4 regions of the Alteromonas sp. RKMC-009 genome follow, and region 2 is predicted to be linked to each of the others. Evidence: predicted binding sites of a transcription regulator. Region 2 holds the regulator's gene; each other region holds the start of a gene.
What was found. Region 2 encodes sigma-54, which starts transcription at its own class of promoters, with help from an activator protein. Its sites were predicted from a motif close to GTTGGCACGNNNNTNGNNT; they were not measured.
Positions count from the first base shown of each region.

Region 1 (8,049 bases), 1.6 Mb from region 2:
CGTTGGTTGAACAACGTCTTTATCTCCTTCAAGACGCATCGTCTGCATCAGCTGAGTGGCAAGATCTCCCACAGGGATATCCAGAACCACATCAGCATAAATCGACTGCAAGTGATGACTGACTTTTTCGTGTAATTGTTCCCAACTCGTCATGCGTTACCCTAATAATTCTGCTGTGTCTGCTTCAACGGCCTCCAGCAGGCGGTCAAGAATGTCCGGTACTGCACTGGTGACCCTGTTCCAGCTTGGAATAAACGGTGTTTCCATCGGATTGTCGAGGAAGCTGTTACCCGCTTTCATAATATTGCTGGCAAACAGTTCAACGGCTTTTTCTTCATTGTGAATGTCTAATGTCAGGCCATTCATCACTGCATCGTTGTGATAGGTTTCAACAAAATCCAGCGCAATACGGTAATAGGTTGCTTTAATGGAACGGAACATTTCGTTGCTGAAAGTAAATCCCTGAGTCGCCAGCTTTCTGAACAGAGCCTTGGTAATGTCGATAGACATCTTCGACAAACCGCCCTGGTCATTATTGAACGACAAGTCCTGGTGCTTATGATCGTAATTATCTGCAATATCGGCCTGACACAGGCGGTTGTGATTGTAGTTGCGGTGCATTTCAGACAGCACGCCCACCTCAAGGCCCCAGTCACTGGGGATACGGATATCGTTCAGCACATCACGACGGAAAGAGAATTCGCCGGCCAGCGGATAACGGAAGCTATCCATGAATTCCAGATATTCGTTATCACCCAGCGTGCGTTTCAATGCGCGCAGCAACGGGGTAACCAGCAAACGGGAAACCCGGCCATTGATTTTTCCGTTGGCTACACGGGCGTAATAACCTTTACAGAATTCGTAGTTGAACTGAGGATTCGCGACCGGATAGATTAGGCGGGCCAGCAGGTCGCGGTTGTAGGTAACGATATCGCAATCGTGGAGGGCAACGGACTCGGCACGGTTTGATGCCAGAATATACCCCATGCAGTACCAGACGTTGCGGCCCTTACCCAGTTCCTTAGGCGCGAGATTCAGAGCCGATAGTTCTTCGTCAATGGCTTTAAGACGGGGGCCGTCGTTCCACAAAACGCGATGGTGTTGCGGCAGCTTTTCGAAAAATTTTAATGCAGATTTGTATTGCTCTTTATCTGCACGGTCAAGGCCAATGACGATTTCAGACAGATAGGGGACGTGGGTGAGTTCGTCGACGATGTGCGGCAGGGCTTCGCCTTCCAGTTCTGAATACAAAGACGGCAGGATCAGCGCCATCGGACGTTTCTGAGAAAATCGTAACAGTTCAGCTTCAAGCTCTTCTGTGGGGCGTCTTGATAAGTTGTGTAACGTTGTCACTACGCCATTTTGATAAAAATCAGCCATGTGTTCTCCATGTCCTGTTAAAAAAGTAATCGGGTCAGTACTTCAGTCCAGCCTTGCGGGCCGTGCAGGGTACTGGTGTATACATTTTCTTCTTTTTTTAGTGTAGGGGGTTGATGGCTCGGGGAGGCGATCCGAACGGCAATATCCGCCGCCTCAAGCATTGCAATATCGTTTTTACCGTCACCCAGCGCAATACTGGTCACCGGTTCGTCATGTTGACGGATAAATTCTTCGACAAACCATTGGAGGGCTGCGCCCTTATTACAGTCGCCGGAGATATGAATAAAACGGCCGCCTTCCAGGGGGTAGGCGCCTCTGTCTGTCACAGACCGGATAAACGCCTCTTTTCTCTCCTCAGTGCCTTGCCACAAGACCGGCTCACCGAATTGTCGTTGTGAAGCCAGTGCAGCTTCTGCGGGTGATAACCCGGTGGCTTCACAGATGTCCTCATTGGACATCTCGCTGAAATGGGTGAATTCACCGGCAAAATCCGGTTTGACCTTTTCGAGTAATTTCAGCCAGTACATTTTCGATGAGGTGAAAGATTTACACCAGAAACCATCCTGCCACACGGTACCGGCTGGCTTTTTCGCGAAAAAACCATGAGGAATGTATGCTGCAGCGCCGTTTTCTACGATAAACGGGCCGGTCAGGCCAATGGTTTCCCGCAATTCAAGCAATTCAACAAAGGTTTTGCTGGTGGTAGGAATGACGGGAATATTTCGCTCTGCCAGTGAGGTTAGCGTAGGCTTTGCTGCTTCAAAACTGTATGTATGGTGGTCAAGCAACGTACCGTCCATGTCAGTGAAAATGAGTGTATTCGCTGTGTCCATGACTACTTCCTGATGACGTTTTTAATGACTCTGTTTTCATCTAACTCAAATACCTGATTACACTTTGCAGGCAGGGAATTAAACGCATGTTCTGTGAGTCTCTGATAATGTTGTATGAAACGAAGGATTTGTTCATCGCTCATTATACCGCTTCCGGTTTTTCCGGTTTTTGCGGCCAGTTTGTGTTCCTGTTCACACCGCCATTTGTAAACATGCTCAAAAGACGGACCTTTTAACATTACCCAATACTGCATTTCGTCGTATAAAGATTCATATTCTGCAGCAATTTTATCATTCACATACCGCCGCCATGTGCCATCCGGGTCTTCGCTGCGCTCTAAATCATTAACCGGCTCTTCAAGTGCGTCTTCAGATTGCGCTGACACGCCCCAACACCAGCCTTCAATTAATACAATATCAGGTGGAGAGGTGATTACCGGCCATGCAGATTGTTCAAAAGGATCATCGGTGGCTTTATTAAAGCGGGGCAGAGCAACGCTGCCTGCCGATTTTAACGCCGTGAAAGTGTTATCAGCCAGAACCGTATTGTGCGTACCGGGTACACCTCTGGTGCAAAGCAGAGGATGTACGTTGGCAGCAAGTTCTTGTCGTCTCGCACGGGAGAGATAGAAATCGTCAAGGGAGATAGTGACGGCAGACAGCCCGTGCTGGTGGGTGAAGTAGTGGATAAGAAAATCGCATAGTGTGGATTTCCCAGATCCCTGGCAGCCATTAACACCGACGAAAAATGGCCCTTCTGCACTATTTTTGTGCGAGAGGATTTCTTCTGCTAACGGTATGAACCATTCTTGTGCAACGGCCTGGTAAGTGTCCGGTAACTGGTGCTCGTTCAGAAAGCCCGTAATATCCATGTTACTACCTGTGTGACGTGCTGTTTCAGCACAGTTTATAAAGTAGTAACTACAACAATTATGCCAATCCGGGTCAGGAATGCTCGCAGACCGGTGCTCAGATCCGGCAACAGTCTGCAAACGAACTGGACATAAAGTTACTTTTTCGTGGCTATCAGTACTGCACGTTGTGGTGCAGGATAACCTTCAATGGTTTTGCTGATGTCATCAGGATCAAGAAAATCCTTCAAAGACTGAGACGTCATCCATTCTGTGGTGCGCTGCTCATCCAGAGACGTGGTGTTGATATCAGCAACCTTAATATTTTCAAAACCCAGCCTGCTCAGCCATACAGTGAGTGCCTTTACACTTGGCAGAAACCAGACGTTACGCATCTGTGCATAACGTTCGCCTGCCATCAGTACGGTTTGCTCATCGCCTTCCACTACCAGTGTTTCAAGCACCAGCTCACCACCTTTACGTAACTGATCTTTCAGTTGGGTGAGAAACTGTACCGGATCTTTTCTATGGTATAGCACACCCATTGAGAACACGGTATCAAATGCTTTTAATGCCGGCATCTGCTCAATGCCCAGCGGTAAGAAATGGATATTAGCGGCAGGAATAAAATGCCTGATAGCCTGAAACTGAATTAAAAACAGCTGAGTTGGATCGATGCCATAGACGCCGGCAGCATCTTCTCCCAGCATACGCCACATGTGATAGCCACTGCCACAACCCACATCCAGAACATGACGGTTTGCAAGCGGGCTGATATGAGGCAGTACCCGATCCCATTTCCAGTCTGACCGCCATTCTGTATCAATATGAATGCCGTGAATGTGATAGGGGCCTTTTCGCCAGGGCATAAACTGTTTCAGCAGACCTTCTATCTGTTTCTGCTGATATTCGCTGATGTCAGCGGCGCTACCCGCAGTAACACTGTGTTTCAGTTCTTTTGAACTGACAGTGGTCTCAGGAAGTTTTTCCAGCAATTTACACCATTTACTGAATTCACCGTGAAGGTGTTCCCGTTGCCATTCGCTGATTTGTGCCGGCAGCGTTTCAAGCCAGTGTGCCAGAGGCGTGTCCAGCAACTGACGGTAACATTCAGTGAACCAGGGGTCAGAAATACGTCGCATCAGGCATTGTCTCCACCAGCCTTAATGGCCACCATTGAGGTAAAGTTATAGCATTTGAACCACATCACCACATCTTCAAACCCTACCTTTTTCAAGCGGCTTTCATGAGTCTGATAGGTGTCGGTGAGCATCACATTTTCAAGCGCTGCCCGTTTCTGGCTGACTTCCAGCTCACTGTAACCATTATTGCGCTTAAACTGATGATGCAGGTCGATAAGAAGATGATTTCCCTGTTCACTGGGATGCTGAATTTTCTCTGATAAAACAAGGATCCCACCCGGATTCAGACCGTTGAAAATTTTGCTCAGCAGCGTTTCTCTTTGCTCCGGGGGAATAAACTGCAAGGTGAAGTTCATGATCACCATGGATGCATTTTCTATTTTGGTGTCCAGAGCAGATTCACAATGGAGTGTGACAGGGTTGGGTAAATGAAAACTGGAAATTACCCGTTCACAGCGCTCAATCATTGCCGGGGAATTATCAATACCGGTGATCTTACAGGATAAATGATCTGTGTTGCGTGCAACAGAAAGACTGGCAGCACCCAGAGAACAGCCGAGATCATACACATTGCTGCCTTCAGTGACTCTGGCCCTGGCCAGTTCTCCGATGGTATGCAGAATCGTCTGATAACCCGGGACTGAACGTTGAATCATATCGGGAAATACGTCAGCTACGTGTTCATCAAATCGGAAATCACTGACGGTTGTCATATGGCTGGCAAAAATATTATCCGGCTTTTGCACTGAAAGACCTTACTGATTAGCTAAAAAACGGGGCAGATTTTAAAGGATTGCCACGTTTTTTTCATTTAAAAGGAAAAATTTCTTGATTATAAAGCGCCTTAAGTTAATTTGACTTTATATCGTTAGCCTAAAGTATTACCCTATAGTAACAGGAAAAATTACATTGTTCGGGCACCGCATTATATGACTCGTATATTAGTTGCAGATGATCATCCACTGTTCAGGGAAGCATTAAGTGCTGCACTGGAACCGTATTTCAAGGACGCTGAAATTCTTGAAGCGGACAGTCTTGAATCCATGATGACCGTGTTAACTGAAAATCACCACATTGATTTACTGTTATTAGATTTAAATATGCCGGGAGGCGAATACTTCAACGGTCTTATTTCCGTTAAAGATGTTTATCCGGAATTACCCGTCGCGGTTATTTCTGCCAATGAAAGTATTGATGTTGTTGCTCAGGTCATGGGTCTGGGTGCACAGGGCTTTATTCCCAAATCATCGCCCACAAAACAAATTGCTGAAGCAATCGTGACCATCAAAGGCGGTGAAAACTGGGTTCCGGAAGAGATGAAAGCGGACCTGGAGAACGTTGATGAAGAACTCACTCAACTGTTGAAACGTTTCCGTGAACTGACGCCGAAACAAATTCAGGTGCTGAGCTTCCTGCGGGCAGGTTTAATGAACAAGCAAATTGCCCACGAAATGAATGTGACCGAAGCGACTATCAAGGCACATATCAGCGCAATTTTGCGTAAGCTTGAAATTAATACCCGGACTCAGGCTGTACTGCTGATGGACAAATTGCAGTTCAGTTAATTCTTCCAAAAAATAAAAAAGGCCGCATCATTATGATGCGGCCTTTTAGTTTCAATCAGCATTTAAGCCATTGTATTCACTTTTGCAATGAGTTCTTCGTTGTCGAAATCATCTACATTGATAGTACGCAGACGGCCGGCTTCGGCTCTGGTAAGTAACTCAGCTTCTTCTTCGTCAATAATACCGTCTGACAATGCTGCATCAGCCAGTTTATCCAGACCGGTAAAGGGAAAACGGGCTTTTCTGGCCTTACAAATTTTATCGAATACCGGCTCAGCAGCCAGCACATCATCCAGTGTTTGCTCCAGATCGCCGAACAGACTGCCTTCCTCCCGGGTAAGGTACTGACCGTCACCAAGTCGTGTACGTACTGTGCCGGGGGTTTGCAGGATGGTTGCGATCTGGTGTTCCAGTTTGTCATCGGGACGTTTACAACGGCGGCCGAAGGGTAAAATCAATACTCTTAATGCCACTGCCATTGCTTTGTTCGGGAAGTTACTGATAAAAGTATCCAGTGCTTCTTCGATGTCGAACAATGTGTTTTGCAGTGCCCAGTGCATCAGCGGAGCATCTTCCTGTAACCGGCCTTCTTCATCAAAACGTTTCAACGTTGCGCTTGCCAGATATAAGCCACTGAGAATATCCCCCAGTCGTGCAGATAAACGCTCTTTACGTTTCAGTTCACCACCAAGGAGACCCATTGACACGTCAGTCAGAAATGCCAGGTTAGCACTGTAACCCTGGAGCAACTGGTAATACCGGCCGGTGTCATCGTTAAACGGCGTGCGGTGAAATAAACCACCGGTGAGTGAGAACCACAGGCTTCTTACTTTATTTGCTGCGGCGAAACCCAGGTGACCAAATACCGCTTTATCAAATTCCCGGAGTTGTTCAGATTTATCCGTCATTGCCGCAGCCTGGATCTCAGACAGCACATACGGGTGACAACGCATAGCGCCCTGACCGAAAATCATCATATTGCGGGTAAGGATATTGGCACCTTCCACGGTAATGGAAATCGGCGCGCCCTGGTAACCGCGGCCAAGATAATTATTTGGCCCGAGCATAATGCCCTTACCACCGTGAATATCCATGGCGTCGTTTATGACCTGGCGCATTTTCTCCGTCAGATGATATTTGCTGATGGCGGATATCACGGACGGCTTTTCGCCTAAATCCACACCTACCGTGGAGAACCGTGTGACGGCATCCATCAGGTAAGCATTACCACCAATACGGGCAAGCATTTCTTCCACGCCTTCCATATGACCAACAGGAATACGGAACTGACGGCGTATACGTGCATAGGCGCCGGTTGCCAGTGCCACTGATTTTGCACCGCCTGCGCCGGTAGAGGGCAGGGTAATGCAACGACCCACTGATAAACACTCCATCAGCATGCGCCAGCCTTTGCCCGCCATTTTCGGTCCACCGATAATGAAGTCCAGAGGCACAAATACGTCTTCACCTTTAAGCGGCCCGTTCTGAAAGGGGGTATTCAGCGGGAAATGACGACGGCCAATTTCCAGTCCTTTCGTGTCTCTTGGGATCAGGGCACAGGTAATGCCTGCGGTTGTCTGACCCTCCAACAGCCCTTCAGGATCTTCCAGCTTAAATGCCAGTCCGATAACTGTTGCCACCGGTGCGAGAGTGATATAGCGCTTATTAAAATAAAGACGCATGCCCAGAATTTCTTTTCCTTCCCATTCACCACGGCAAACGACGCCGGTATCGGGGATGGCGCCGGCATCGGAACCTGCTTCAGGGCCGGTAAGTGCAAAACAGGGAATTTCTTCTCCGTTAGCCAGACGGGGCAGATAATAATCCTGCTGTTCTTTAGTGCCGTAATGTTGCAGCAATTCGCCGGGACCAAGAGAATTCGGAACGCCTACCGTACTGGATAACACGGCAGAGCAACCCGCCAGTTTCTGCAATACTCTCGATTGCGCGTAGGCTGAAAATTGCAAACCGCCATATTTTTTCTTAATGATCATGGCGAAGAATTTATGCTCTTTCAGATAGGCCCAGATTTCCGGCGGCAGATCAGCGTTCTGATGATTAATTTGCCACTCATCAACCATATGGCATACACGGTCTACCGGACCATCAAGAAATGCCTTTTCTTCCGCGGTCAGACGGCCTTTTGGAATTGCATGGAGTTTGTTCCAGTCAGGTTTGCCGGAGAACAACTCGCCGTCCCACCAGACTGTACCGGCATCAATGGCTTCCTGTTCAGTTGCGGACATTTCCGGACTGACTTTTTTGTAAAAAGCGAGCA
Region 1 is NZ_CP031010.1:2,589,701-2,597,749, reverse strand. Features, by position in the region: gene DS731_RS11505 (sugar phosphorylase) at 1-153, opposite strand, end outside; gene DS731_RS11500 (glycosyl transferase) at 157-1,380, opposite strand; gene DS731_RS11495 (HAD-IIB family hydrolase) at 1,398-2,213, opposite strand; gene DS731_RS11490 (kinase) at 2,216-3,085, opposite strand; gene cmoB (tRNA 5-methoxyuridine(34)/uridine 5-oxyacetic acid(34) synthase CmoB) at 3,223-4,197, opposite strand; gene cmoA (carboxy-S-adenosyl-L-methionine synthase CmoA) at 4,206-4,952, opposite strand; gene DS731_RS11475 (response regulator transcription factor) at 5,136-5,771, shown strand; gene fadE (acyl-CoA dehydrogenase FadE) at 5,834-8,049, opposite strand, start outside.
Region 1: DS731_RS11490 (kinase) is a predicted target of sigma-54. The motif match lies at 3,135-3,153, and genes of this name have one in related genera.

Region 2 (8,049 bases):
GTGCCGATGAGTTGCTTAATCTGCTGCATAGTATTAATAAGTGATACTTTTGGTGTTGAAATAGTCTACATCAATTATTTGAGTTTATTAATGTTCTTCTCCGAACTACTGTGAATACACAGTCACTACTGAGGAACTGAAAATGAAACATGGATTGATATCAGGTTTAGCAATACTGACACTGAGTTGCGGTGTAATGGCCGACGACTCAATACAACACAGCGGTCAGGCAAGTAAACACAGTGTGCTTGCAGCAACGGAAAGTGTGCAAACAACAGCATCAGTGGCCAGCGCTGTATCGGTTGCACCGGTCGTGTTAAGTGTGGGAGTGGCAGTGATTGCGGCAGATTCAGCCCACTCCGTTCACCATAGCATTGAGAAAAGCAATAAACCTTTACCGGTGACAAAACGGGTGATTACTGCAGACCCGGCCCCCAACGTGGTGATAAACCAGACTATCGTGACACAGGGGAAAACTCAATGAGGTCCGCGATAGCAATGCTTGCGTGTCTGGCGTTGCCTGTGTTTGCCGGCAGTCAGCAAGAAGCACCCCGCCGGCATGCGCCGGAGGCGATTATAAAGTTTGCAAAGCAAACCGAGCATTATCTGGCTGAGCAGGGAGCCTATGCGGCGATCATTGCGCGGGTTGGACGGGCGTCTGAAGACTTGCCTGAAGGTATTTCATTTACCCATACGGCAATTGCACTGTATTCCGATGTTACGCTGGATGACGGCACGGTAGAGCAGGGGTATGCAATACACAATTTATATCAGCTGGCAGATAAGCCGGGTACAAGCGTACTGAAAACGGATTATCCGGTGGATTTCTTTTGGGGAGCGACGGAGTTAAAAGCCGGCATAATTATTCCCGATTGGGAAGTGCAGCAGAAAATTGTTGCCCTGTATGCGCAGGACAAAGCGAAATTGCTTCACGAACCGGCCTATTCCGTCATAGCGAGTCCGTTTACGGAAGGAAAGCAAAACTGCACTGAGTACACCCTTGATGTGCTGAATGCTGCTATTTACGACACCACTGACAGTCATCGCCTTAAAAACAATACGCAGGCATGGTTTAAAGCACAGCCGGTGAAGGTTAACAAAATGAAGTTGCGGTTAGGCAGTTGGGTGAGCAGCGGTGTGTCGTTAAGCGACCATCCTGGCGCGATACAAACCGCTACGTTTACCACAATTGCTAATTATCTGGAAAACAATCAACTGGTGGCACATCAAACCGTGCTGTATGCCAGTCACTGATATAAAACGGAGATCATCATGAACGCAAATAAACCAACGAAAGCCTTTTTTATTGCTTCTGTTATTGCACTGCTGACAGGATTTGCTGCTTACATCACCGGACTACTGAATGCCGATATGCCACTTAATGAAAAAGGCTACTACTTTGCTGTATTTCTCTTTGGACTGTTTGCTGCCGTGTCTGTACAAAAAACAGTGCGGGACAAAATGGAAGGCATACAGACAACGAAAATATACCTGATGTTGTGCTGGTTTGGCCTTGGTGCTGCTATTGCACTGTTAGTCATTGGTTTGGTAAACGCCAACCTGTTGCTGAGTGAAAAAGGATTTTATGGGATGGCTTTTGTACTGAGTTTGTTTGCCGCGACTACGGTGCAAAAAAATGTCAGGGATAATGCGGCAGCGGAATAAGATGTGAAGTTGAAAGCTCAGATCGCAGGATCCGGGTCTTTAACATAGTCAGACAGGACGTGATTGAATTTATCTATGAAGCCCGGGTCCACAGATTGTTTACTGAACATGAAGTGGACGTCCTGTACGTTAACGGGCTTATTACTGATTTCCAGTTCGAGGTGCAACTGTTCAGCATTAAAGCTAATCACTCTGATATCGTCCAGCACCAAATCGACACGGCCTCTGTTCAGAAACTGTAACCGCCGTTTAACGGAATCCAGATGAATAAGCTGCGCGCTGTACTGCTCAGTGACTGTTTCATTAAACCAGTCGCCGAACCACCCACCGGTATTTAACGCCAGGGTTTTGCCTTCCCTTAGTAAGGTTTCAAGAGATTTGCCGGCATATTCGTTATGATGGGAAGGATGAAAGGCAAAGCTGATGGTTTCTTTGCGGTAAGGAACAGAAAAATAGTTTTTCAGTGCTCTCGCCGGTGTGAAAGCTGCACCTGTAACTACATCAATTTGCCCCAGTTCTATTTGCTGAGTGACCCGTCTTTCAGGCAGGATCTGGCTTTCCAGTGCATAATCCAGCTTGCCTAAAACCGACTTCAACAATTGGTAGTCTTCACCGGCCGGCTCATTATTGTCTGTTATGTACAGATAAGGAGGCCAGGCTGTACCACCGGTTGTCAGACTTTTTCTGTGCTCAGCACACCATACAGAGCTTTGATAAGCCATCGCTGTCAAAAAGATGATTAAACTGATGAAACGTTTCAACGGGTTTGCCTTTAAGCCTTCGCCGGCACTACACACTCAGTGGTGTGCCGGCGCTATTCATCTTCGTTAAATCTGCCTGCAATTAATGCCTCAACAGCATCCATTGCAGCTTCAGCATCAGGACCTTCAGAGATCACAGTAACCTGTTCCCCCTGATGACTTTCCATCATCATCAGTCCCAGTACACTATTGGCATTAGCCTGCTTATCGCCTTTTTGTAAAATAACTTCGGCATCGAACTGATTCGCCAGTTGCACCAACTGCGTTGCAGCCCGGGCATGCAGGCCCAGTTTATTAACAATAGTCAGAGATTTCTCTATGCGCATTATTTACTTTGCTCCCTGTGGCGGATCTGGACATCAGGATGAGATTCCCGGAAGTTTTTCGCCAGTGATTCCGCTACATAAACTGAACGGTGCTGTCCGCCGGTACATCCGATAGCGACTGTCACATAACTGCGGTTATTCCGTTCAAGGTGCGGCAGCCAGGTCGTGATGAGGTTCTGAATCTGCCAGATAAATTTAGTCACAATAGGCTGGGAACTGAGGAAAACCTGAACCGGTGTATCCAGGCCTGTCAGGTGTTTTAAATCCGGCTCCCAGTGAGGGTTTGGCAGAAAACGGGCGTCAAATACATAGTCTGCATCTTTGGGAATACCGTGTTTAAAGCCGAATGATTCAAATACCAGAACAAGTCGTGAGCTTTTCTTACCGAGGATACGCTCGCGGATTAATTCTGCCAGCTGGTGGATGCTCAGAGAGTCGGTATCAATATTCAAATCCGCTCTTTCTGCTACGGGGGCCAGTAATTCCCGTTCTGTCTGAATGGCATCAGACAATGATTTATTCAGTTTGGCCAGCGGGTGTAACCGGCGGGTTTCGCTGAACCGGCGCACCAGCATATCGTCACTTGCGTCAATATATACGATGGTGACAGTCCATGACTGAGGCAGGTAGTCGAGAATTTCAACCAGCTCAGAAGGCTCTTTAGGCAAGTTCCTGACATCAATACTCACAGCTACCTGCTCGTATTCATCGGCGACAGTGTGTGTCAGGGCTGGTAGCAGATTAACCGGAATATTATCGACGCAGTAATACCCCAGATCCTCAAGGGCACGAAGTGCTACTGATTTTCCTGAACCTGAACGTCCGCTGATGATAATTAACTTCACGCCGTTTCTCCTGAAGTCACGTGTTGTCGGTGCGTATTACACTAAGTTACTGTAATGCGCGAATAATATCATCACTTGTCTGAGCTTTGCGGATAGTTTTTATGGTTTCTTTATCGCTGAGTTTCCCGGCAACCATGGCCAGAGTTTGTAAATGTCCTTCGGTTTGTTCCTGAGGGACAAGCAGAGTAAAGAAAATATCCACAGGTTTATTGTCGATTGCATCAAAATCGATGGCGGGCGTGCTGGTAACCACAATGGCGATGACTTTTTCCAGTCCGGCCAGACGACCATGGGGGAGGGCAATGCCGTTACCTATACCTGTGCTGCCCATTCGCTCACGGGCCAGCAGGCTACTTAACACGGTGGCTTCGTCTACATCGGGGTTATTTTTAGCTGCAATCCCGCTGATGATTTCGAGAATGCGTTTTTTGCTATTGCACTGGACCGCACACTCGGTGCGGTCCAGGCTGACTATGGCTTGTATATCCATGAATTCAATTAGTGCTTTTTAAGCTTTTCCTTGTGTTTCAGGACCTGCCTGTCGAGTTTATCGACCATGCTGTCAATGGCAGCATACATGTCCTGATTTTCGGAAGAGGCGAAGACTTCCGCGCCGCTAAGATGAACCGTTGCTTCTGCTTTTTGGCTAAGCTTTTCAACATTTAAAATAACGTGCACATTTGATATGTGGTCAAAATGACGTTCCAGTTTGCTGAACTTAGTATCGACATAATTACGCAAAGAATCAGTGATCTCAATGTGATGACCAGAAAGGTTGATTTGCATATTTCGTCTTCCTTATTTTGAGCAGCCTTAAGTTAGATAAGGCTTTTGCGTTGGTTAGACGGCGGGATCGACAAGGATTCCCGGTACTTTGCTATTGTTCGCCGGGCAACCATAATGCCTTGATCGGCCAACAACGAAGCAATCTTGCTGTCACTCAGTGGCTTGCCTGGATTTTCAGCGGCAACCAGCTTCTTAATCAGGGCGCGAATCGCTGTCGATGAACACTCTCCACCTGATTCAGTGGCAACGTGGCTGGAGAAGAAATACTTCAACTCGAAAATACCACGGGGCGTGTGCATGTACTTCTGCGTTGTTACCCTGGAAATAGTAGATTCGTGCATATCTACCATTTCTGCGACATCATTCAGCACCATTGGTTTCATCATTTCAGGGCCATGCTCAAAAAAGCCCATCTGTTGCTGAACAATACAATTTGCTACTTTCAGCAGCGTATCGTTCCGGCTCTCAAGGCTCTTAATGAACCATTTAGCTTCTTGCATGTGAGAGCGGATAAATTGTGAATCGCTGCTGTTTCTTGCTTTACGGCTCATTGCAGCGTACTGCTGATTAACACTGAGCTTAGGCAGGCTGTCGGGGTTTAATTCTACAACCCAACGGCCATTTTTCTTCGCAACCGATACATCCGGAATGACATATTCGGGTTCTTTCGTAATTAATGCACTGCCCGGACGGGGATTAAGCGTTTGCAGCAAACGCATCGCTTCCCGCAACTGATCTTCTTTCAGGCGGGTTTTACGCATTAACGTACGGTAGTCTTTACTGCCCAACAGATCGGAATGCTCTCTGAGCAGCAGTTTAGCTTCTTCCAGCCACGGTGTTTCCGGTGCAAATTGTGCCAGCTGAACTAACAAGCACTCCTGCGGTGTGCGGGACCCGGAACCGAGAGGATCAAAAAGCTGAATACGTTTAAGTACACACTCAACCTCATCTTCTTCAACGGGCTCTTCCATATCTTCACTGTTAACGCTTTGCAGAATGTCGTCAACGGTAACCGTGAGATAGCCGGACTCATCAATAGAATCGATGATCGCCAGTGCAATGGCGCGGTCTGTATCAGAAAAAGGTGTCAGACGCATTTGCCACAGCAGATGGTCCTGAATATTTTCGGTGGTTTCACCCTGAAAGATTTGTTCATCGTCGCCACCGGAAGGGCCGGGCGCGGGTGCAGAAGACGCAGAAATGTACTCATCCCAGGTACTGTCGATGGGCAGCTCGTCCGGTAAATCATTCTTTTCCAGTGCTTCCCCGGTATCCATGCTGTCAGAAGATGAGGCTGATGCAGACTCTTGCATGCTGTCATCATTATCGATGTTATTTTTCTCAATTACATCGTTGTCGGAGCTGTCGTCGACTTCCAGCAAAGGATTAGAGTCGAGGGCTTCCTGAATTTCTTGTTGTAAGTCCAGCGTAGACAACTGCAATAGCTTGATCGCCTGCTGAAGCTGAGGCGTCATTGTCAGTTGTTGGCTAAATTTTAACTGTAAAGATGGTTTCATCTACGTCTTATATAAACTCTAAAAAGGACATCCGGTTGTAGCGGTGTGAGTGCCGGTGGCGAAATCTCCGCTAAATGCTCATCCCGATATCTTAACTATAGCCTGAATTGCTCACCAAGGTATACATCACGAACTTTTTGATTACTTAATACCTGTTCTGCGGTGCCCTGAGCAATCAGTTCTCCATGACTGACGATATAGGCCTCTTCACACACATCAAGGGTTTCCCTGACATTGTGGTCGGTGATGAGGATACCGATACCTCTGTCCCGTAAGTGCTGAATGATCTTCTTTATATCATTAACCGAAATCGGGTCAACTCCGGCGAAGGGTTCATCGAGCAAAATAAATTGCGGATTGGCTGCCAGTGCGCGGGCAATTTCAACCCGGCGGCGTTCGCCACCCGACAAACTCATACCTGTGCTATTACGTATATGGTTAATATTAAATTCATCAAGTAGTGCATCCGCTTCCTGCTCACGTTGATGACTTTTTAAGTCTTTACGCGTCTGCAATATCGCCATGATGTTTTCATGTACGGTCAGCTTGCGGAAAATGGATGCCTCCTGGGGCAAATAACCAATTCCCCGGCGGGCACGTTCGTGCATTGGCTGGTGAGTCAGCTCCTGCTCATCTATGAGGATTTTGCCTTTATCCAGCGGCACAAGACCGACAATCATGTAAAACGTTGTGGTTTTACCTGCACCGTTAGGACCCAGCAGACCTACTATCTGTCCGGTAGAAACCGATAAACTAACGTCACGGACGACCTGGCGTGATTTATACGACTTTGCCAGATGAGTCGCACTCAGGGTTGCCATGTAACTCAGTTACCCTCGTTTTCGTTGCTGTCTGAAGTCTTGTTCTCTTCCTTCAACTCTTTAACTGTGTCAGGACGGAAAACCGTGGTTACCCGGCCGTTGCTGTTACTTTCACCGCCGGTTGCCAGAAGTTGCTCTTTTGACATGTCATAGGTGATGCTATCTCCCTGGACCATGCTGGTATCTTGCTGGATTTTCGCATCACCTTGCAAGGAAATAAGTTGTTTGGCGACTTCGTAGCGAATTTCATTTGCGCTGGCTTTTACCTTTGCACCGTCATCCAGGGTTTGAGAATAACTGGCTGGTTTTCCGCGGGCGATAAAAATTTCTTTTCCTTCGCCTTCACTGGCGATGGCTTCCACTTCATCTGCGGCAATAATGAGTGAACCCTGGGTGATTTTCACATCGTCTTTAAAAACCGATTTTTTCTTCTTACCGTCGATAAACTGTGACTTGGCATCCACGGTAATCGGCTTTTCAAAATCACCGGAGCCGGCCATTGCCTCACCGGCAACAGCAAGCAGCGTTATTACTGCAAAAAGGCTAACTGCCCGGGGAATAAATTGTCTGCACATGATCAATTAACTCATATTGTTGGGTACGCAGGTTCGCATTGAAACCGTTACTTTTAATGATGGTCTGTACGCCGCGTATATCTACCGGCTGGTCTGAAGTCATGGTTTTGTCATCCAGATTCACCTTAATAAAATTGGTTGTGATGGTCTGGATAAACTCTTCAGGGTTCAGGCTTTTTATCAGCACATTGTCTTCCAGCTGGATCAGGTCATCGTTGTAGAGTGTGCCTTCATCAGCGGTAACTTGCCATGGGGCCTCGTCATCATTCACATAGACAGTGTATTTGGGTTGGTCGAATAACACAAAGCCTAGTTGGTCGTAATGCTCCATAGAGGCGGCAAAGACTTCGTGGTTGAGTTTGCCTTCTTCGTTGTACAGCGTGGTTGTCAAATTCTTTGCTTTATAGGCAGGGCGTAAGGCGTCTGCACCGGCTTTTTTCGCCGGTGCCTGCTCTTCTGCCATCCATACAGGAAGGTACATCAGCAGCGCCATAACAAACAGCGCAGAAATACTGATCCCTAAACGGTTCATACACTGGCCCCGTGTATGGTGTCCAGCGTACCGAGCGCTTGTAAAATTACATCACAGACTTCCCGTACTGCCCCGAATCCACCATTTTTTGTGGTGATCCAGTTCGCTTCGCGGGTAACGGCCGGATGGGCATCTTTCACCGCAATTTTTGTTTCGGCAAACCGGTACATGCCAAGATCCGGCATATCATCACCGATAGCTGCGACCTCTGATGGCGCCAG
Region 2 is NZ_CP031010.1:998,505-1,006,553, forward strand. Features, by position in the region: gene DS731_RS04350 (helix-turn-helix domain-containing protein) at 1-29, opposite strand, end outside; gene DS731_RS04355 (hypothetical protein) at 143-484, shown strand; gene DS731_RS04360 (DUF2145 domain-containing protein) at 481-1,254, shown strand; gene yiaA (inner membrane protein YiaA) at 1,273-1,665, shown strand; gene DS731_RS04370 (substrate-binding periplasmic protein) at 1,683-2,426, opposite strand; gene DS731_RS04375 (HPr family phosphocarrier protein) at 2,480-2,752, opposite strand; gene rapZ (RNase adapter RapZ) at 2,752-3,597, opposite strand; gene ptsN (PTS IIA-like nitrogen regulatory protein PtsN) at 3,644-4,087, opposite strand; gene hpf (ribosome hibernation promoting factor) at 4,096-4,383, opposite strand; gene DS731_RS04395 (RNA polymerase factor sigma-54) at 4,416-5,900, opposite strand; gene lptB (LPS export ABC transporter ATP-binding protein) at 5,996-6,721, opposite strand; gene lptA (lipopolysaccharide transport periplasmic protein LptA) at 6,727-7,296, opposite strand; gene lptC (LPS export ABC transporter periplasmic protein LptC) at 7,265-7,828, opposite strand; gene kdsC (3-deoxy-manno-octulosonate-8-phosphatase KdsC) at 7,825-8,049, opposite strand, start outside.

Region 3 (8,049 bases), 2.2 Mb from region 2:
GCCGTCACCGTCAGCTTCAAGATGTTCAATAACCAGTTGATAGTCGCCCCGTGGCTCATACAAGCCCACAGAAGCGCGCACTAACACTTTGTCGCCTTCCTTCGGGCGCTGTTTTACATAGCGGTTTGACCCCTTGAACATGGCCGCCCGTACCTGGGCTTTGTTATCTTTGAGGGTGAAATACCAGTGTCCCGAGGAGGCGGCGACGAAATTAGAGATTTCTGCAGACAACCAGACAAGGCCGATTTCGCCTTCCAATACGGTCCTTGCCAGCCTGTTCAGCTTGGTCACAGTGAGAATTTGACGGGATGTAGAAGGGGAATTAAACAGCATAAATAAAAAATCATCAGGTTTAGGACAATTAGAGTTTACCTGATTTAGAAAAAACACTACAATTGCGCCGCAATTAACTCTCCACTTATTCAGGTGTTATTGCATGCTCAGAATCATTCAAGAAGCTCTTACTTTTGATGATGTACTGCTGGTACCGGGGCACTCTACTGTCCTTCCTCATACAGCAAACCTCCATACTAAACTGACTCGCGGCGTGTCGCTGAATATCCCTATGGTATCTGCATCTATGGATACTGTTACGGAAGCGCGTCTGGCGATTGCCCTTGCCCAGGAAGGCGGCATCGGCTTTATTCACAAAAACATGGAGCCGGCAGAGCAGGCAAATCACGTACGTGAAGTGAAAAAATACGAAAGCGGTGTGGTTTCAGACCCTGTAACCGTAGAACAGACCACGGCTATCGGCGAAGTACTCGCGATGAGTAAGAAACTGGGCTACTCCGGTTTCCCGGTTACTGATAAAGATAACAACCTTATCGGTATCGTGACTGGCCGCGATATGCGCTTCCAGAACCGTCTTGATTTACCGGTTAGTCAGGTTATGACCCCGAAAGACAAGCTGGTAACGGTAAAAGAAGGTGCAGACTCTAAAGAAGTACTGGATCTGATGCATGCTAACCGTATCGAAAAAATTCTGGTTGTTGACGATGCCTTCAAACTGACCGGTCTTATTACCGTTAAAGATTTCCAGAAAGCGGAAAGCAAGCCAAACGCCTGTAAAGACTCACTGGGTCGTCTGCGCGTTGGAGCGGCTGTTGGCGTAGGTGCCGGTACTGACGAGCGTATTGCCGGTCTGGTTGAGGCAGGCGTTGACGTACTGCTTATCGATACTTCACACGGTCACTCACAGGGCGTAATCGATCAGGTTGCCCGTATTCGTGGTGCGTATCCTGACTTGCAAATCATTGCCGGTAACGTGGCAACAGCGGCAGGTGCGAAAGCACTGGCAGAAGCCGGTGTTGATGGCGTGAAAGTGGGTATTGGCCCGGGTTCTATCTGTACTACCCGTATCGTAACCGGTTGTGGTGTACCTCAAATCACTGCCATCGCTGATGCGGTTGATGCCCTTGAAGGTACAGGTATTCCTGTAATTGCTGACGGCGGTATCCGTTTCTCCGGTGACATCGCTAAAGCACTGGCAGCCGGTGCAAGCTGCGTAATGGTGGGTAGTATGCTGGCCGGTACTGAAGAGGCGCCGGGCGAAGTTGAACTGTATCAGGGCCGTTACTACAAGTCTTACCGTGGAATGGGCTCGCTGGGTGCGATGAATCAGCGTCACGGTTCTTCTGACCGTTACTTCCAGGCATCAGATAATGCTGAGAAGCTGGTACCGGAAGGTATCGAAGGCCGCGTAGCATATAAAGGCCCAATTGCGACCATCATCCATCAGCAAATGGGCGGCCTGCGCTCAGCCATGGGTCTGACTGGCTGTGAAGATATTCCTACGCTGAACACCAAAGCACAGTTTGTGCGCGTAACGTCAGCGGGCATGGGCGAGTCTCACGTACACGATGTGAGCATCACCAAAGAAGCGCCAAACTACCGTTTGGGCTAATCGCCGCTAAACTAGTATTTTGTCAGGCTGGTATCTCTACCAGCCTTTCTGTTTTATTTAACGGGTAAAAACATGACCACCAATATTCATAGCCAGCGCATACTTATTCTGGACTTCGGTTCCCAGTACACGCAACTGATTGCACGTCGCGTACGTGAAATCGGTGTTTACTGTGAGCTGTGGGCCTGGGACGTGACCGAAGAGCAAATTCGCGGATTCAACCCGGACGGTATCATTCTGTCGGGCGGCCCGGAGTCGGTCACTGAACTAAACTCGCCCCGTGCCCCTGAGTACGTATTTGAAGCCGGTGTACCGGTGCTTGGCGTATGTTACGGCATGCAGACCATGGCGGAACAGCTTGGCGGTAGCGTACAGGGCTCTAACAAGCGTGAGTTCGGTTATGCGCAGGTTGAAGTATTAAAAGCCACCGATCTGCTGGCACAGATTGAAGACCACATCGGCGAAAACGGCAACGCACTGCTGGACGTATGGATGAGTCACGGCGATAAAGTGGCGACGATTCCGGAAGGTTTCGAAACCATCGCGCAGACACCATCTTGTCCGCATGCGGCGATGTACAACGAAGAAAAACGATTCTACGGCGTGCAGTTCCACCCGGAAGTGACTCATACCCGTCAGGGTCAGCGTTTGCTGACTCACTTCGTCATGGACATCTGTGGCTGTGAGAAGCTGTGGACACCCGGCGCCATCATCGAAGACGCCATTGCCCGTATTAAAGAAAAAGTGGGTGATGACGAAGTAATCCTCGGCCTGTCAGGCGGTGTGGATTCATCTGTGGTTGCTATGCTTATTCACCGTGCTATCGGCGACAAGCTGACCTGTGTATTCGTAGATAACGGTCTGCTGCGTTTAAACGAAGGCCAGCAGGTAATGGACATGTTCGGCGATCACTTTGGTCTGAACATCATTAAGGTGGATGCGGAAGACCGCTTCCTCGCCCGTCTCGAAGGCGAAGCGGATCCAGAGAAAAAACGTAAGATTATCGGTAACGAGTTCGTTGCGGTATTCGATGAGGAAGCATCCAAGCTGACTAATGCGAAATGGTTGGCACAGGGCACAATTTACCCTGACGTTATTGAATCGGCCGGTTCTGCTACCGGTAAAGCCCACGTTATCAAATCACACCACAACGTAGGCGGTCTGCCTGAAGACATGAAGATGGGTCTGGTCGAGCCATTACGCGAGCTGTTCAAAGACGAAGTGCGCAAGATTGGTCTTGAGCTCGGCCTGCCATACGACATGTTGTACCGTCATCCGTTCCCTGGCCCTGGTCTGGGCGTACGTGTACTGGGCGAAATCAAGAAAGAATACTGCGACCTGCTGCGTCGTGCTGATGCCATCTTCATTGAAGAGCTGCATAACGCAGATCTGTACCACAAAGTCAGTCAGGCATTCACCGTATTCCTGCCGGTTCGTTCTGTTGGCGTAATGGGTGATGCCCGTAAATACGACTGGGTTGTATCTCTGCGTGCGGTTGAAACCATCGACTTCATGACTGCACACTGGGCGCATCTGCCATACGATTTCTTAGGTAAGGTGTCTAACCGTATCATCAACGAAATCGACGGTATTTCCCGCGTGGTTTACGATATCTCCGGTAAGCCGCCTGCTACGATTGAGTGGGAGTAAGTTCTCTCATTAGTTTTAATGACAGCGTTCAAATAATTGTATAGCCCTGCAAATGCAGGGCTTTTTTGTTCTTAAGTTTAGGGCTCTCGTCTCTAAATTATCAATTATCGCATTTTTAACTGTCAGTTTATTTTGCAACTAAATATTAACAATTGTCTATCTGACTGAAATTTAAGGGTTATTTTTTTGGCTCAAATCTTGTTAGGCAAAAGTGAGGTTTTGATAAATACAGGAAGTGGAAAATGAAACTAAATATACAAAAATCACTATTATTAATTGCTTTGATTTTAGGTCATACATCAGTATCAATTGCGTCTGTTCTTTATTTTGAAGATGACACTATTGCCACATCGTCTGTACCTGGCGCACTAACATTATCTGGTTTGGACGTTCAAACGACAACTGTAACGTCGGTGACAGACTTCAATACTCAGCTTGCTTCACAAAGCTGGGATCTGGTAATCCTTGGCGAACAGAATAACGATATTTTCAGCAGTATCTCAGGTCTTGATACTTATCTGGGTAACGGCGGCTCTATATTAGGTACAACCTGGCTTGATAATTCAGGTTTATCTGCATTATTGGGAGCTTCAGGTCGTTCAGGTACAAACGGGACAAATATTGCGATTGACTCACACCCCATTTTTGCGGGTCTGTCTTCACCGCTTATGCTGGCAAACCCGGGCTGGGGTATTTTTTCCAGTAGCTGGATAGCATCCTCATCATCTCAATGTCTGGGGACGTTGGGTTCAGGTTGTGCAGTTGTCGAGGGAAATAGTGGCAATTCATTACTGTTAAGTGGCTTGTTCGATACCTATGATGTATCTGATGGTAATATTCTCCTCTCCAATAGTATTAACTACTTGTTAAATGGAGCGACAGGTCCGGTAAGTGTTTCTGAACCCGGCACTCTGATATTGATTACTCTGGCTATGGCTGGCTTCTTTACCCGAAGAAAGCGTAGCTAAACAGAAAAGCCCGCATTTTGCGGGCTTTGTTATTTTTGACTGTCCGAAGGTTTACACTTCCAGACTCGCCATATCAATCACATAACGGTGGGCTACGTCACCTTTTGCCAGGCTTGCGAATGCATCATTCACTTCATCAGCTTTAATCATCACACATTCAGGGTGAATGTTGTGCTCAGCACAGAAATCCAGTACTTCCTGAGTTTCCCTGATACCGCCAATCAGAGAGCCTGCTACGCGGCGGCGGCCCATTACTAACGGCATGGTCATAAAATCTTCCATGGGGCCAACCTGACCAACAATAGCCAGCGTACCGTCAATGTCGAGAAGTGGCATGTAAACATCTACATCATGCTTAACCGGCACCGTGTCGATGATTAAATCAAATGATGAACCAGCTTCCTGCATTGCGCTCTCGTCAGTAGAAGCCAGAATTCCACTCGCGCCCAGCGCTTTTGCCTGCTCTTCCTTAGAATTTGAACGGCTGAGAACGGTTACTTCTGCGCCCATGGCCACTGCCAGTTTAACCGCCATATGACCCAGACCACCCAGGCCAATTACGCCTACGCGGCTGCCTTCTTTAACGCCCCAGGTACGCAGAGGAGAAAAAGTGGTGATACCAGCACAAAGAATAGGTGCAGTACGGGCCAGATCTAATGATTCAGGTACATTCAGAACGAATTCTTCGCGCACAACAATGTGCTTTGAGTAACCGCCCTGAGTAATTTCACCGCTGATGCGGTCCGGTGCGCCGTAAGTGGGCGTCATACCATTGCGACAAAATTGCTCTTCACCGTGGTCACACTGGTCGCAGGACTGACAGCTGTCGACCATACAGCCTACAGCTACGTGCTGGCCCACTTTGTAGTTTTTAACGTCTGCGCCAACTTCTATGACTTTACCGACGATTTCGTGTCCCGGTACTAACGGATAAGGCTGGTCGCCCCAGTCGCCGTTTACGGTGTGAAGATCAGAGTGGCAAACGCCGCTATAAAGAATTTCGATGGCTACGTCATTGTCGCGCAGATTCCGTCTTTCGAAATGATAAGGAACCATGTGGGCGTCTGACGAGTGAGCCGCATATCCAATTGTTTTCATAACTATAGCCTCATTTGTCGTTACATGCTCAGGCATATCCTGATAACGGAAATTTTAAGTAAAAACACCAGGGGTGTGCATGCCTGATGCTCTTTAATGCTTGCCTGATTGTGCAGATTGCCGGAGGTTTTACGAAAAGACCTGCTGACAGGTTCATTCATAAGCGGGGGAAATAAAAATGCCCCCTTAAGCGGGGGCATGGTTTAACGGGGTATATAGAGGGCGGGAATTAGCTGCGTTTCAGATCAAAGCGATCGTTGCGCATTACTTTTACCCATGCATCTACGAAGTCGGTAACAAACTTCTCTTTCGCATCTTCAGAGCCGTACACTTCGGCAATGGCCCGTAATTCAGTGTTAGAACCGAAGATCAGGTCAACCGGTGTGGCAGTCCATTTCTGTTCGCCTGAAGTACGATCTGTACCTACATAAATGGCTGCATCATCTTCTGACTTTTTCCACTCTGTAGACATATCCAGCAGATTAACGAAGAAATCGTTTGTCAGCTGACCGGGGTTGCCTGTCAGTACACCATGGGCTGAATCGTCAGCGTTCGCGTTCATGGCACGCATTCCACCCAGCAGAACTGTCATTTCAGGCACACTCAGTGACAGCATGTCTGCCTTATCGACCATCATCACAGCCGGTGAGCGGTAGTTACTTTCAGCCCAGTAGTTACGGAAAGCATCAGCAGTCGGCTCCAACACCGCGAACGACTCAACATCTGTCATTTCCTGTGTGGCATCCATACGACCCGGAATGAACGGAACGGTCACGTCAACACCGGCGTCCTTCGCTGCCTGTTCAACACCTGCAGCACCTGCCAGTACAATCATGTCGGCCAGAGAAATTTTGACCTTCTTCGATTTCTTATTGAAACCGGTCTGAATGTCTTTCAGCTTGCCCAGCACTTTTTGTACTTCTGCCGGATTATTAATTGCCCAGTCCTTTTGCGGAGCAAGAGCAATACGGGCACCGTTTACACCACCGCGCATGTCCGTATCACGGTAGCTGGCTGCAGCGGCCCAGGCGACACGTACTAATTCCTGTACAGACAGACCTGACTTCAGAATGTCCTTCTTCAGTTGCTTAGCTTGTTTGTCTGAAACCAGCTTATGATCAACTTGAGGAATCGGATCCTGCCAGATAAGGTCGTCAGCCGGGATTTCAGCACCCAGATAACGGGCTTTCGGTCCAAGATCACGGTGGTTCAGTTTGAACCAGGCTTTACCGAAGGCCAGTTCAAAGTCTTCCGGATTCTGCTGGAAGCGTTTGGCAATCTTACGGAACTCAGGATCTTCTTTCAGCGCAAGGTCAGTGGTAAACATGATAGGAGCGTGACGTTTACCCTGAACGTGGGCGTCAGGAACCATGTTCGCCGCGGATTCTGCAGTAGGGATCCACTGAATAGCGCCGGCAGGGCTCTTTGTTTGTTTCCATTCGAAACCAAACAGGTTATCCAGATAATTTGTTGTCCACTGCGTCGGCGTCACCGTCCAGGCACCTTCCAGTCCGCTGGTCATCGTGTCTTCTGCATTACCTTTGCCACAGCTGTTTTTCCAGCCAAAGCCCTGGTCTTCCAGATCACCGGCAGCAGGTTCTTTACCCAGACAGTCTGCTTTTTTGGCTCCGTGAGCTTTACCAAAAGTGTGACCACCCGCGATAAGCGCTACGATTTCTTCATCATTCATAGCCATGCGGCCGAAAGACATACGGATGTCATGGGCAGCAGCAATGGGATCAGGCTTGCCGTGAGGTCCAACCGGATTGACGTAAATCAGACCCATTTCTACCGCAGCCAGAGGACCTTTCAGGTTACCTTTCTCGTCCCGGCGCTGATCGGTAAGCATTTCTTCTTCCGGGCCCCAGTAAACATGATCCGGTTCCCAGTCGTCCACACGTCCGCCGGCGAAACCATAGGTTTTAAAGCCCATATCTTCCAGTGCCACGTTACCGGTAAGGGCCATTAAATCACCCCAGGAAATGTTACGGCCGTATTTCTGTTTGATTGGCCAAAGTAAACGACGTGCTTTATCCAGGTTAGCGTTATCCGGCCAGCTGTTCAGCGGGTCGAAACGTTGCTGACCACCACCGGCACCGCCGCGTCCGTCAACAGTCCGGTAAGTACCGGCTGCGTGCCATGCCATACGGATAAAGAACGGACCGTAATGACCATAGTCTGCAGGCCACCAGGGTTGTGAAGAGGTAAGTACTTCACGGATATCAGCTTTAACGGCATTTAAATCCAGTGATTCAAACGCTTTTGCGTAATTAAAGTTTTCGCCGTAAGGGTTTGATGCAACACCGTGGGCACGTAACTGGGACAGGTCCAGTTGTTCCGGCCACCAGAATTTGTTGCCCTTCGGGGCTTCGCCCACTACTTTCGCATTTTGATCCATAGTGGCAGAGTACGCATTTGGCGATAATG
Region 3 is NZ_CP031010.1:3,247,039-3,255,087, reverse strand. Features, by position in the region: gene xseA (exodeoxyribonuclease VII large subunit) at 1-333, opposite strand, end outside; gene guaB (IMP dehydrogenase) at 437-1,906, shown strand; gene guaA (glutamine-hydrolyzing GMP synthase) at 1,979-3,556, shown strand; gene DS731_RS14485 (PEP-CTERM sorting domain-containing protein) at 3,799-4,524, shown strand; gene DS731_RS14480 (NAD(P)-dependent alcohol dehydrogenase) at 4,576-5,622, opposite strand; gene katG (catalase/peroxidase HPI) at 5,852-8,049, opposite strand, start outside.
Region 3: DS731_RS14485 (PEP-CTERM sorting domain-containing protein) is a predicted target of sigma-54. The motif match lies at 3,742-3,760, and genes of this name have one in related genera.

Region 4 (8,049 bases), 120 kb from region 2:
AAATCGGAAAAATTTTCTTATTATTAAGAAAAGTAAACAGCCTGAAATTCTCAGGCTGTAGATTTGCCTCATCTGTATTTAATAGTAATTAAAGTGATGTTTATAAAAGTCAGCTGCAGTCCCGTCACCGTGACTAGATGATGATGAGATTCTGATATTTATTTGTTTCTTGCATTCAGACTAGATTTGACATGAATTTCGAGGCGATCTGAATTCACTTTATGCGTTTTTTAAACTACACCTTGCTCAATCATTGCGTCTGCAACCCGACGAAAGGCAGCAATATTAGCTCCTAATACAAGGTTACCGGGCGCACCGAATTCTCTTGCAGTCTCACTGGCTCGTAGATAAATATCCTTCGTTATTTGTAGTAATTGACAATCGACTTGTTCGAAAGTCCATTTTTGCATACTGGCGTTTTGCGCCATTTCTAACTGACTTGTCGCTACTCCCCCGGCGTTAGCGGCCTTACCCGGACCATAAGAAATACCGGCTTTAAGAAAGTACTCTACCGCACCTTGTGAAGAAGCCATATTTGCACCTTCACTAACCAATTTGCATCCGTTAGAAACCAGTGCTTCGGCATCACGAGTTGTTAACTCATTTTGTGTGGCACATGGAAACGCTAAGTCTGCCTTGTATCGCCAAATAGTATGTCCTCCTGAAGGATATTCACTGATCGGAATGAACTGTGCCCTGGGGTGAGAATTTAAGTAACGTAAAAGCGAAGTACGTTCTTTTTCTTTGATTTCCTTAATAAGAGACAGATCCAGCCCTTGTGCATGATATAGCGTACCGGTTGAGTCACTACAGGCAATAGGAGTAGCACCAAGTTGATAAAGCTTCTCCATTGCATAAATAGCGACATTTCCAGCACCGGACACGAGGCAACGTTGTCCTTGTAAGTTTTCACCACGTGCATTAAGCATATGATCTGCGAAATATACTGTTCCATATCCTGTTGCCTCCTTTCGCGCGTACGAACCACCCCAAAGCAAACCTTTTCCGGTAAGCACGCCCTCATATTTCCCGGTTAGTCTTTTGTATTGACCGAACATGTAGCCTATTTCTCTGGCGCCTACACCAATATCACCGGCAGGCACATCAGTATTGGGTCCAATATGACGATAGAGTTCATTCATGAATGACTGACAAAAACGCATTATTTCGGCATCGCTTCGTCCTTTTGGATCGAAATTTGCGCCTCCTTTGCCCCCCCCAATTGGCAGGCCAGTTAACGCATTTTTAAATATTTGTTCAAATCCTAAGAATTTTATAATACTGGCATTGACCGAAGGATGAAAACGAAGTCCTCCTTTGTACGGACCAAGTGCCGAATTAAATTCAATGCGGTATCCCTTATTAATCTGTATTTTTCCGCTGTCATCTTGCCAGGGCACCCGAAACATAATTTGTCTTTCGGGTTCAACTAATCGCTGTATAATTGAATGCTTCGCATAATAGTTATTTTTTTCCAGAACAGGTTCCAGAGTTCGCAGGACTTCTTCAACAGCCTGATAAAATTCAGTTTGTGCCGGACTGCTTTGTTTTAGCTGAGAAATAGTAGTACTTAAATAATTCATAAATCAACCTGTTAATGATTACCTTCTAATCACAGACGAGATAACGGACTTTTCTTTTTACTTCTAATATATCAATTTGCTGTTCGCCACTTTTAGTATTCCAGCTAATTTTTTGACCAGCTCTTAAACCTAGTAATGCCGAGCCAATTGGCGCGAAAATTGAAATGCCGTCTTCGTATTTATGCATATCCAATGGAAGGCAGAGTGTTTTAGTCAAGTATTTATCAAACTTACTTATTTTAAATGTAACCTGAGAACCTATTGCCACCACGTCTGGAGCAAGATCTTTAATGTTAACGACTTTGGCGCGAACTAATTCTTTTTCTAATTCGTCAAACCTTTCAGCCGGTAATTTAATTTTTCTTAGCTGTTCTTCAATATCATTCAAGTCTTCATATGAAATTGTGATGTTAGGTTTTCTTGACATGATAATCCTTCCTCTTTGAATTAAAAATCACCCGCAGGAGAGCCTTCCCTGTGAGGAAATAGAAATTTAATCTATAGCTTTAATTTATTCCGGTACGGAATTTCTGGTTTTAGATAAATAAGAGGCGGCCGAATGCAGAACTGCATCCGGCTTAATTGGGTAAGGTGAGTAAAATGCTCTTGTTAAGATTACAGTGCTTAGTCATGATTTCCTCATTGCTGTCACTGATATTAATACTTAATAAAAAAATAACAAGAACTTTTCAGATTATATCGCTCCGTATTTATGCAATAAGCAGTGAAAAGTTCTGAGTTTTTCGCCATGAGCAATATTTTATTCTTTAAGGTATTTTTTTTGCTGATTTATCAAAGAGTTTATTGGCGTCAATTATCGTTGAAACTTGATTAAACTTCTTGATGCGGTCCGAATAATTCATAATTTATTCGCGATTGACTGACGCCCAAGGCTAATAATTCATGCTTGATAGCAAGCATAAATTGCAAAGGTCCACAGAGATAAAACTCGCCCTCTTTCAGCGGTAAAGAGCCTTTAACGTCTTCTATTTTCATTCTTCCGGTAGTTTCATTTTGACTACTGCTAACGTCATTTTCATACCACGTGTGCGACTGCAGGTTCAGAGTATTCTTAAGACTCTCAACATGTCCTTTGAAAGAATGCTGATTTCGATTTTTACATGCGTGAAGATAGGTCACCGGATGTGCGAAGTTCTCTTTTACTAAAGAATCTAACATCGCTTGCATAGGCGTCAGACCCACACCTGCAGAAATCAATATAACCGGAGTATCAAGTTGTTTTAGATAAAAGTCCCCGGCAGGGGGCATGACCAGGACTTCATCGCCAACATTTATTTTTAAATGAAGATAATTAGACATTACACCACACATTTCACCCAGGCCTTCCCGTTTAACACTAATGCGATAGGATTTTCCATTCGCGGCAGTTGATAGTGAATACTGCCTTATTTCATCATGCTCACTACCATGAGGATGCACCTTTATTCCTAAATACTGGCCCGGTTTATAATCGATAACACTACCGCCATCGACGGGCATTAAGGTAAAACTGGTTACGAGTTCGGATTCGGTCTCTTTTGAGACGACAGAAAAGGCTCTGAAGCCAGACCAGCCTCCTTTTACAGCAGCTCTTTTTTGATACAATTCACTTTCAACTTTAATGAAAATGTCTGCTAATTGACCATATGCAGCTGTCCATGCCTCTTCAACATCAGGAGTAAACGCGTCCGGAGCCAATTCTCTCAATGTCTCAATCAGATGATGTCCCACTATTGCGTACTGTTCAGGCTGGATATTAAAACTGGTATGCTTGTGTGCAATACGCATAACGGCATCTGTCAGTAGCTCTAACTGATCTATGTTGGCAGCGTATGCAGCTATCGCATTAAATAGAGCCGCTGGCTGACGACCTGTTTTTTGATGCGTCATGTTAAATATATTTTTAAGCTCAGGATTATGTAAGAACATTCGGGCGTAAAAATGTTCGGTAATTGCGGTTCCTCCCGAAGCAAGTAGTGGAATGGTCGCTTTGACACTATCTATATGAGTTTGAGTAAGCATTAACATACCTTTAATGACGTTAAGTATTTAGTAGCTATGAGTAATGCGACTCGTGTGCCAAATTTTATTTCACCTAGTATCAATGTGTTACGAATAACTCTTTAAATAATGTGTCAAAATGACTCATTGCTTAATAGGTCAATTAGGATTGTTTGTGTCATAATGACCTGTACTTCGTGTTAATACAAAATGGTCTCATGAGTAAAATATCTCAATTTAGTTTGGTTAACTTTGCCCTTGATCTGTCCGCCGCAGTTTCGATGAATTGTTTTTATGAAAGTTTGATTTCTGCCGTTTGTGCAACTATTAAAGCAGATGCTGTAGCACTATTGATTTTTCGACACGAGACACTTGTTCCCGTTGCGCAGAGAGGGTTGTCCGATGACGTCATGGGGCGACGGTTTATTCCAGAGCAACATCCACGTTTAAAAGCAATCTGTAGCACGAGGGCGGTCACTCGCTTTTCAGCTGATTCGCCGTTACCAGACCCCTATGATGGAATGATTGCAAGTCATAACCATAATATGAACGTACATTCCTGTATGGGAATTCCTTTATATAAAGATGAAACGTTGCTAGGTGTACTTACTCTCGATAGCCTGGAACCTAATGAGTATGATGGGCTTGATGCCGCTTCAGTTGACACACTGTCCAGGCTGGCAGCCCGGCTTTTATATGCTGCGTTATATATCAGAGAGTTAAATGAACAGAAGACTTATACTCAGCATGTATTACGGACAATGAATGAGAATAGCTCTGAGCATCATCAGGGTGAAGAAATAATAGGAAATAGTGTTACGACAAAAAAATTAAAGCAGACCATTCGACTGGCAGCTTCGTCCGACCTCACAATTTTGGTGCAAGGTGAAACTGGTGTGGGCAAAGAACTTGTTGCCCGTGAGCTACATTATCAATCAAACCGGCGGAATAAACCGCTCGTATATGTAAATTGCGCTGCTATTCCTGTTCATCTGATAGAAAGTGAACTCTTCGGCCACGTGAAAGGTGCGTTTACCAGTGCCGCAAACGACCGCGATGGTAAGTTCTTACTTGCTGATGGCGGAACATTATTTCTGGACGAAATTGGAGAGCTTCCGCTTGAAATTCAGGGTACATTGTTGAGAGTAATACAGAATCAGGAAATCCAGGTGGTCGGTCAGGATAAGAGTCGAAAAGTGGACGTTAGAATTATTGCTGCTACGAATAGAGAGTTAGGGCATGAAGTTCAAAATAAACGCTTCCGGGCCGATCTTTATCATCGTCTCATAGTGTTTCCGATATATGTCCCGCCTCTTAGAGACAGACAAAGCGATGTTCCGCTTCTGGCTGGCTATTTTGCAGAGAAAATGCGGCGAAGTCTGGGACTGCAAAAGTTGATACTGGCTAAAGAAGCAATTTATAAACTGACAGTTTATCACTGGCCGGGAAATGTAAGAGAGTTAGAGCACGTAATATCACGCGCAGCACTTTATGCTCGAGAGAAGAATCCAACCGGAAATACAATAATTGAGCCATCTGACATTACCGGTTTAACCGTGTCTTCAGACTCTTTAACAAGTAAAGACACAGATTCGTCCACCGTATGTTTCGAGACCGATAGCCACACCGACTTACGGGAAGCAACAGATAAATTTCAACGTCAACTCATTATCAAGGCATTGCATCACGCAGAAAACAACTGGTCTAAGGCAGCCAGATCTCTGTCAATGGACCGTGCAAATCTTGTCAGACTGGCGAAGCGCCTTAATATCACCCTAGTGAAAAAGATAAGAACGTAGCTTTTCGTTCACAGAAATTATAGATATTGGCTATACGTTTCCTATATCTGCCCTTACAAAGGAATATATGTTAAATACGCTAAAACGGTTTTGGGGTTTTCAAAACAACGTAGTTGTATCAGAAAAAGTCGTTGCCACTATCGGTGGAATGCTAGCTATATTTTTATGCTTTTTTCTTACAACATGGTTGCTAGGCACGGAGGGAGCAGCGGCAATTTTACCATCCATGGGAGCGTCGACGGTCCTTCTTTTTGCTGTTCCTCATGGCCAGCTATCGACGCCATGGGCATTCTTCGCTGGCAATGTTCTTTCTGCTATTGTCGGCGTTACAAGTGCACAATACATTGAAAATCTCTTTATTGCCGCTCCGGTAGCAGTGTCGCTTTCGATATTTATTATGCACCTATCCCGCTCATTACATCCTCCAGGTGGTGCTACCGCTTTGGCAGCTGTAATTGGTGGGTCTGCGATAACGGATTTAAGTTATTGGTACGTGCTCACACCAACTATTATCAACTGCATGATTCTGTTTGCTGTTGCGATAATGTTCAACAATCTTTTTCACTGGAGGCGTTACCCGCAAAGTCTTATGCGATATAAGGGGATAGGCTATAACCCTGACACGAGACGCATAAAAATGCGACATATCCATGAGGCAATCAACCGGTCAGAATTGGTTATTGATGCCAGTGACGAGCAAATTAAACATATCATTGACTTAGCTGATACGATTTTACACGAAGAATTAATAGCCGGTTTTGAGCTCGAAATGGGCGCATTCTACACAAATAACCAACCCGGGCGTTTATGGTCTGTTCGTCAGGTTGTAGACGAAAGAAAACATAATTGTAAGCATAAGCACTTGCTTATATACAGGGTGGTTGAAGGTGATGGGAAGGGATTCTCCGATTGCTGTACCTATCAAGAATTTGCCGAATGGGCAAAAATGAAAATGACGCCATCGCAAGTTTAGCATGCTGGTTAATCGTCAAACTGATACTTAGCTTACATAGTATCGCTTCAAGATTGAAGTCTGTCGCAGAGGCAGTAAGTGATCGAAAAGAAGTCTTGGTACCTACATAATGATATATCCCATGGCTTTCTATGCAATAAGGTAGGACTACTATTTGCAATCGCAAAACGATATAGGTGATTAGGTGCAAAATAGTGACAGGCAACAGAATCCAGGGCAAGAAAACGATGGACGTATTCAGGTACGCGGCGCTCGTGTACACAACTTAAAAAACATCAATATTGATATGTATTGGTCAACAATAACCTTTTAAACGGAATCAAGCTTTCAGAGAGTTAATTGTTTAAATATTCTCACTTCGTTCCGGTGTATAGGGCGGTATAGAGTATGTACCCACAGCATGTGCTACTAAATTGTACTAGCTCAGACCTGATCTGACAGTTACCCAGTTTTTCTGGTGCCAGCGTCAGACTAGATTTGAGCTAAATTCTTCTCAGCCCAAACCTGTTTCCCATCAATTAATGTTTCCATTGGCGTTCTGCCGCAACACATTTTGCCCTGATGAGTTCGTTCATTGTTGTAATAATCCAGCCACTCGTCCAGATCTTTCTGCAACATTTCCAGTGAATCATAGAGTTTCTTACGGAACGTAACCTGATAAAACTCGTTGAGAATGGTTTTGTGGAAGCGTTCACAGATACCGTTTGTCTGTGGATGACGGGCTTTTGTTTTGGTGTGGTCGATATCATTTATCGCGAGATAAAGCTGGTAATCATGCTGTTCGACCTTTCCACAGTATTCCGTGCCTCTGTCGGTAAGAATTCTTAGCATCGGCAGCTCCTGAGCCTCGAAGAACGGCAATACGCGATCATTCAGTACATCTGCGGAGGTGATAGGCGTCTTCGTTGTGTAGAGCTTGGCAAACGCAATTTTGCTGTAAGTATCAACAAACGTCTGCTGGTAAATCCGACCAACACCTTTTAAATTTCCAACGTAAAACGTGTCCTGAGAGCCGAGATAGCCTGGGTGATGTGTTTCAATTTCACCGCAGGCTTCATCATCCTGTTTCTTCCTTTCCAGTGCAGAAACTTGCTCGTCGGTTAGTATAATTCCTTCCTTCTCGACCTTCTCCTCAAGAGCAGCCAGACGCTTTTTAAAGTTCTCAAGGTTATGGCGGAGCCAGATAGAACGCACGCCGCTGCCGGACACGAATACGCCTTGCTTGCGAAGTTCATTACTGGTTCTTGCTTGACCGTGGGCAGGATAATCGACGGCGTGAACGAGTACAGCTTGCTCGGTCTTCTCATCAACGCGATTCTTTAAGTTAGGTGTTCTTCTGGATTTGCTGATTAGCGAATCAACACCGCCATCTTCAACTAACTCTTGATAGCGATAAAACGTGTCTCGGGATACGCCCATCACTTTACAGGCTTTAGAGACGTTGCCGAGTTCCTCGGCCAGATTGAGTAATCCTGCTTTGTGTTTAATGATTGGATTGCTAGTATGCAACATGAGAGTTACCTTTTGGTTTGTTTAATAAAGATTCGACACCTTTATCAAACTGGGTAACTCTCATCTTTTCAAGTCGATGTGTCAGATCTGGTCGGAACTAATTCAACTAAATCACTCACCCCCTCAGAGTACAGAGAAACCTCCCCAACCACGAGAGTACGGCCGACTTTGATCAGAGAAC
Region 4 is NZ_CP031010.1:1,117,153-1,125,201, forward strand. Features, by position in the region: gene DS731_RS04920 (cytochrome d ubiquinol oxidase subunit II) at 1-27, shown strand, start outside; gene gdhA (NADP-specific glutamate dehydrogenase) at 231-1,583, opposite strand; gene DS731_RS04930 (GreA/GreB family elongation factor) at 1,609-2,010, opposite strand; gene hmpA (NO-inducible flavohemoprotein) at 2,415-3,605, opposite strand; gene norR (nitric oxide reductase transcriptional regulator NorR) at 3,803-5,383, shown strand; gene DS731_RS04945 (HPP family protein) at 5,451-6,356, shown strand; gene DS731_RS04950 (IS481 family transposase) at 6,828-7,868, opposite strand; gene DS731_RS04955 (PaaI family thioesterase) at 7,937-8,049, opposite strand, start outside.
Region 4: hmpA (NO-inducible flavohemoprotein) is a predicted target of sigma-54. The motif match lies at 3,649-3,667, and genes of this name have one in related genera.